Cohnella herbarum: one gene and its partner. The protein of the gene in region 1 interacts with the protein of each later gene in a pairwise test. Links are inferred from orthologs where the notes say so. Each region holds a gene or a part of one and is shown in the gene's direction. Other genes may lie near its edges. The genes, in order: ftsZ and HH215_RS28635.

The links.
Region 2: the proteins of ftsZ (region 1) and HH215_RS28635 interact in binary tests that used the Bacillus subtilis proteins (3 or more experiments, as listed by UniProt). The link is inferred for Cohnella herbarum from one-to-one orthologs.

What each region holds. Positions count from the first base shown.
Region 1 is NZ_CP051680.1:2,345,025-2,348,325, reverse strand. Bases 161-3,135 are described here. They hold ftsZ (cell division protein FtsZ), read left to right. Parts: upstream 161-1,065; coding sequence 1,066-2,205; downstream 2,206-3,135. Other genes in these bases: spoIIGA (sigma-E processing peptidase SpoIIGA), read left to right, coding at 2,497-3,135; ftsA (cell division protein FtsA), read left to right, coding at 161-1,012. In the rest of the region: more of ftsA, read left to right, coding at 1-160; more of spoIIGA, read left to right, coding at 3,136-3,301. UniProt on the Bacillus subtilis protein: Essential cell division protein that forms a contractile ring structure (Z ring) at the future cell division site. The regulation of the ring assembly controls the timing and the location of cell division.
Region 2 is NZ_CP051680.1:6,757,762-6,761,074, reverse strand. Bases 265-3,251 are described here. They hold HH215_RS28635 (MGDG synthase family glycosyltransferase), read left to right. Parts: upstream 265-1,180; coding sequence 1,181-2,323; downstream 2,324-3,251. Other genes in these bases: HH215_RS28630 (MFS transporter), read left to right, coding at 2,408-3,251; ilvA (threonine ammonia-lyase IlvA), read left to right, coding at 265-1,029. In the rest of the region: more of ilvA, read left to right, coding at 1-264; more of HH215_RS28630, read left to right, coding at 3,252-3,313. UniProt on the Bacillus subtilis protein: Processive glucosyltransferase involved in the biosynthesis of both the bilayer- and non-bilayer-forming membrane glucolipids.

The sequences.
Region 1 (3,301 bases):
CGGCAATCATATTGCTTTGCAGAGTAATCACGGAGTCGTCGCCGTTTCCAACGAAGATAGGGAAATCGGAGAAGAAGATATCGAACGTGTTTTGCAAGCGGCCAAAGTGGTTGCCTTACCGCCTGAACGGGAAATCATTGGACTTGTTCCCAAGCAATTTTTAGTTGACGGGCTGGCGGATATTCAAGATCCGCGCGGCATGATTGGCGTTCGTCTTGAAGTTGAATGTACGATTATCACAGGAACCAAAGCAGCGGTACATAACCTGATGAGATGTGTTGAGAAGGCAGGTCTGCGTATTTCGGGCCTTATCTTGATGTCACTCGCGTCAGGTATGATGGCTTTAACCAAAGACGAGAAGCAAATGGGTACCGTTCTAGCCGATATAGGCGCAGGCTCGACAACGCTTGCCATATTCGAAGGCGGAAGTCTGGCAGCCGTTTCAACGCTTCCGATCGGCGGAGACTATGTGACGAGCGATATTTGTTACGGCCTCAAAACTCAAACGGAACACGCGGAGAAAATCAAGCTCAAGTACGGGTGTGCCCGTACGGAGGATGCGGCAGAGGATCAGAAGTTCAAAGTGATGAGGGTCGGAAGCAACATGGAGAAGGAATTCTCCCAGTTCGATCTTTCCAACATCATTGAGCCTCGCATGCAAGAGATTTTCCAAATGATCCGTCAAGAAGTCAAACGGCTTGGTTACCACGACAAAATTAATGGATACGTACTGACGGGAGGATCCGTCTCTTTACCTAGCGTTCTACCATTGGCGCAAATAGAGTTGGAATCCAATGTAAGAATCGCTGTTCCGGATTACATCGGTGTGAGAGATCCGTCTTTCAGCAGCGGTGTCGGCATGATTCAGTATGTAACCAAATACGTTCGAACGCGCGGCGCAGTCGGAACCAAACGCGCACCGAAAGCGAAAGCGGCCGGCGGCAGCACGAATACGGCGTCAAAGCCTGGCATTGTTGAATGGTTCAAAAACATGTTCAAGGAATTTATTTAAGCCGCCGCTTATTAAGGAACCATTCAAGCGAAGCAAGGAGGAGTTAGCAAATTATGTTGGAGTTTGATTTTGAAATGGAGCCACTCGCGAAAATCAAAGTCATTGGAGTCGGTGGCGGCGGCAGCAACGCTGTAAACCGGATGATCGAGAACGGCGTCAAAGGCGTCGAGTTCATTACCGTTAACACGGACGCGCAAGCCTTGCACTTAACGAAGTCTGAGCAAAAGCTGCAGATCGGGGACAAGCTTACTCGAGGTCTCGGTGCGGGAGCAAACCCGGATGTTGGTAAAAAAGCAGCTGAAGAATCCAGGGAGTTCATTACGAATACGTTGCGTTCCGCGGATATGGTTTTCGTTACCGCGGGAATGGGTGGTGGGACCGGTACCGGTGCTGCACCAGTCATCGCGGAATTGGCGAAGGAATGCGGAGCGCTTACCGTCGGTGTCGTTACTCGTCCTTTTACATTTGAAGGGCGGAAACGTTCTTCGCAAGCGGAAATCGGCATCGAGGCGTTGAAGGAAAAGGTAGATACGCTTATCGTTATTCCTAACGACAGACTGCTTGAGATCGTTGATAAGAAAACGCCTATGATTGAAGCATTCCGAGAGGCTGATAACGTATTACGCCAAGCCGTTCAAGGGATTACCGATTTGATCGCGGTTCCGGGACTGATCAATCTAGATTTCGCGGATGTGAAGACAATTATGTCGGAACGCGGATCTGCATTGATGGGTATCGGACAAGCAGCAGGCGAGAATCGTGCAATGGAAGCCGCACGAAAAGCGATATTGAGCCCGCTATTGGAAACTTCTATCGAAGGTGCTCGCGGTGTTATCATGAACATTACCGGCGGCTCGAACTTGTCTCTTTACGAAGTCAACGAGGCAGCCGAGATCGTTATCTCAGCGTCCGATCCGGAAGTGAACATGATTTTCGGAGCGAGCATTGATGAAAACTTGAAGGACGAGATTAAAGTCACGGTTATTGCTACCGGATTCGAGCACAAAGGACCTTCCAGACGTCCTGTTGCGACTCCTTCACAGCAACCTCAAGTAAATTCGGTCACGGAAACCGCTAGCGCGGCAGAGAGCCGTCAGACGGGTAATCTTCGTCCGTTCGGCAATCAGAGCTTATCGAGCGATCAATTGGACATTCCTGCGTTTTTACGCAATCGTCCGCGCAATGATCGTTAAATCTATTCTTTTTATGATAAAGCCTCGTATTCACACTTGTGGATACGGGGCTTTTTTGTCGTTTCGTAGAGAATAGAATTCGCTCATCTATTCCGAAGCATCTACGTCCATAAATTTATCCCGCCATCCCAAAGGACGGCGTAAGCCGTTTATGCCAGTCGACAAAAAAAGGTTTTGGGGGTCGGCAAGATTAGACAGACACCGAATTTGAAAGCGATTATACTGGGTTCATCCATCCCGGCCTGCCAATGCGCTACCGTTTTCCGGGCGAATAAGGATGGGGGGTTACCTATGATCGTTTATGTAGATTTAGTCTTCTTCACCAATCTTGCCGTTGATGGTACCGTTCTTCTAACAACCGCCAAAGCGCGTCAGCTTCGGCCATCCCGGGGTCGGTTATTTGCTGCCGCTTTTCTGGGGGCCGCTTATGCGGCTGTGATGTTCTGGGCTCATGTCCCTTATCTCTATTCTTTCGGAGCTAAGGTGTTGATCTCGCTCGTAATGGTTCTGCTCTCTTACGGATATGGGGGACCGTTGCACTTTATTCGTAACCTGGGCGCTTTTTACTTGGTGAGCTTTGCGACGTTAGGCGGGGTTATCGGGTTATCCTTTCTACTTCGGTCTGCGGAATCCCCTTGGAGCGGAATCACCTACACCTCGGATGGCGGATTGCTCTTGGAGTGGCAATCCCAACTCGGTCTGTTCGTGATCGCCTTCCTGTTATCCGTATGGTTATTTCGAAGTACATCGGAAACGAGACGAAAGAGGCAAGATCTGGAGCAACTGTTCTGGGAAGTTGAAATCAGGATAGACGACGGTAGTTGGAAAATGAACGCTCTCTTAGACACGGGCAATCGACTCTACGATCCGCTGACCCGTATACCCGTCATGATCATGGAGGCAAGCGTTTGGAAGGAACAACTGCCCTCGGGGTGGTGCGAGAGATTAAAGGGCGAATCCGCGGATAAGCTTATTTCCGAGCTGGATGCTCGAGCCTCCGAGGAATACCGGTGGGGTAATCGGCTCCGACTTGTGCCTTATCGTGCGGTTAACGGCTCTACGCGTCTTATGTTGGCCATAAAGCCTGATGTGGTCG
Region 2 (3,313 bases), 4.4 Mb from region 1 along the record:
TGCGCAAGCGCCGGCAATCACGCCCAAGGCGTCGCCTTCTCCTGCCAAAAGCTGAATATTCCCGGGATCATCTATATGCCGGCCACGACGCCAAGGCAGAAAATCAACCAAGTCCGGCTATTCGGCGGGGACAAGGTTGACATCCGCCTAATCGGAGATACGTTCGACGATGCATACGCGGAGGCGATTCGTGTAAGCCAGCAGCAAGGGCTGCCGTTTGTTCATCCTTTCGACGATGCCCGCATCATCGCGGGTAACGCGACCGTTGGCAAAGAAATCATCGAGGGAGGCTCCCCTTCCATCGATCTCTTATTCGTGACGATCGGCGGAGGCGGACTCGCCGCGGGCGTATCCAGCTATATTAAAGCGATCAGCCCGACGACGCGAATCGTCGGAGTCGAGCCGGAAGGAGCCCCTTCCATGCAGCGCGCTTTGGAGGCGTACGAAGTCGTCACACTGACGGACATCGACAAATTCGTGGACGGGGCGGCCGTTAAACGGGTTGGAGAGCTAACTTATGCGATGTGCCGCGACCTGTTGGACGACGTCGTCATCGTTCCGGAAGGACGCGTCTGCACGACGATTCTAGAGCTGTACAACGAGCACGCGATCGTAGCCGAGCCCGCGGGGGCGTTAACGGTTGCTGCCCTCTCGGCCATGGATCCAGAAGCTTTGCGCGGAAAAAACGTCGTCTGCATCATTAGCGGCGGCAACAACGATATCGACCGGATGCAGGAAATCAAGGAACGCTCGTTGATCTACGAGGGATTAAAGCATTATTTTATGATCAACTTTCCACAACGGGCTGGAGCGCTTAGGGAATTCCTGGATGACGTGCTCGGGCCGAACGACGATATCGTGCAATTCGAATACACGAAGAAGCATAACAAAGAGAACGGTCCGGCACTCGTCGGAATCGAGTTGAAGAGCCCGGAGGATTACGAAGGACTCGTCGGCAGAATGAACGACAAAGGGTTCCAGTTTATCGAACTCAACAAAGATCCGATCCTGTTTAATTTGCTCATCTAGTTGATTAAACGAAATCGTCAAATCCAGAATCGAGGGGTTCTGGGTTCCTTCGAGCGTTTCTTCGTGCGTTTATCCCCATTTTACACTTAGGAGCTACAATAATTGGGAAACCTAAGATGATGACTAACAGGGATAAGCGAGGTGGCAAAAGATGAAACGAAGGAAAATCTTCATCCTGTACGCACGCTTTGGAGAAGGTCACTGGCAAGCGGCTTCCGCTCTGCAGGTTAGCTTTGCCCAGCAAGGTAATACGGAAGTTAAGCTCATCGATCTACTCGCTGAATCCCATCCCGTCCTTAACGAAGTCAGCCGCTACGTATATAACAAGAGCTACCAAGTACTCCCCCAAGTGTACGGATGGGTATACGAAGCGACTAAAGGAATGAAATCCGATTCCTTGTTCGCCTCCTGGTTGCATTCCTTCGGTACCGTAACCTTACAAAAGCTAGTGGAGCAAGAGCAGCCGGATGCCATCATCCATACGTTCCCCATTCTAGTCCTTCCATACGTAAGCCAGCGCATGGGTCGCAAAATTCCGATGTTTAACGTCGTGACGGATTTTGACTTGCATTTCAGATGGGTACATCCGGATGTGGATAAATATTATGTCGCGACGGAAGATATAAGGAAGCAGCTTTGCGACCTGGGCGTCGACTCTCATCGCGTAGCCGCAACGGGCATCCCGATTCGCCCGGATTTCTTGGCGGGATCGGGAACCGCCGCCCATTACGGCTTATCTCCTCATAAACCTATCGTGCTCATGATAGCCGCAGCCAACGCGAGCGGGTCGGAAACCGCCGAGCTTTGCCGTAAACTAGCTCTCCGCCGCGAAACGCAAGTAGCGGTCGTATGCGGGCGCCGGCAAAAATTAAAGGACTCTCTAACCGACTTATTCAAAGCGAATCGGGACATTACGGTGCTCGGGTATGTCGACCGGATCGATGAATTGATGGGGATATCCGCTTGCATAATAACGAAACCCGGAGGTTTAACTTTGTCCGAAGCGATTTCCGCCGAGCTGCCTATCGTCCTCTATCGCCCCGTCCCGGGGCAAGAACGCAACAACGCCCGATATTTGCAAAATAAAGGCGCGGCCGTCATTTGTCATTCCGTCGAACAGTTGTTAAGCGCCGTTACCGAGCTATTTTCTGAGCCCGGACGCCAATTGGAGATGAAACTCGCGCTGCGATCTTTAAGCAAAAAAGGAGCAGCCGATCGGATCGCCTTGGATATTGTCCGTCAATTGCATATAATGGAAGAGGCCTCCTCGACTTCGATTATGGTACGGATATGATTCATGGGCTAAGGCAAAGGTTAATGTCTATCCCGACCTCTTAAATTCGTTTCTCATTGAAGCTTCGTTAAAGGAGAGCTGATCGTGAGCAAAGCTTTCACGAAATTTTTTTTCCAATCGGACATGCTGCTTTATTTGACGATCCTCTTCTTAGTTGAATTCGTGCGGGGCGCGGCCCTGATCAGCTTCCTGCCGATCTATGGAGATAAAGCTCTCGGTCTCGACCTTGACGTCATCGGCGCCGCAATCACGGCCCACTACATTACGGATACGGGACTTAAGCTGGCTATCGGCTATCTACTAGACCGTCTGTCGATCCGCACGGTCGTGAGCATCGGATTATTATTCTCGTTGATCGGAATAGCCGCGCTTCAGTTCGCAGATATCCCTTGGGTATTCATTACGGCCGCGGCCATCTATGGCATTGGGATTTCTCCGATCTGGATCGTCTGCTTAACAAGGGTAAAAGAAGATCAGCGCGCGACGCAAATGGGTTTCTTGTACACCGTCTGGCTTGTCGGCTTAGGCAGCGGACCGGTCGTCACGAATCTATTGCTGGATTTCAACCTGGAGATCACTTATTGGGTAATGACGGGAGTCGCTCTAGCCGCCTGGGTCATGTCCCTGTTTATTAAGGGAAGCCGCAGCGTCCATATCGACATCGTCCCGTTCCGAGAACAGCTGGCCATACTCGGAAGCCGGCTTAAGGACATGAAGCTGCTGCTGCCCGGCATGGTCCTGCAGACGCTTGGCGCGGGCATGCTGCTTCCGATCTTGCCTAGCTTTGCCGTGAACAGCTTGGGCATGTCGGCAACCCACTACTCCATCCTGCTTATTATCGGCGGAGGCTGCACCGTAGTCGGGCTTATCCCGATGGGAAAGCTATCCGACACGTTCGGCAAAAAATGGTTCCTCATCGTCGGATTCTTGGCTTTCGGAATCATTCTGATCGCTCTCACCCAGAAGCCTCCGCTCGCTCTCGCTTTGTTC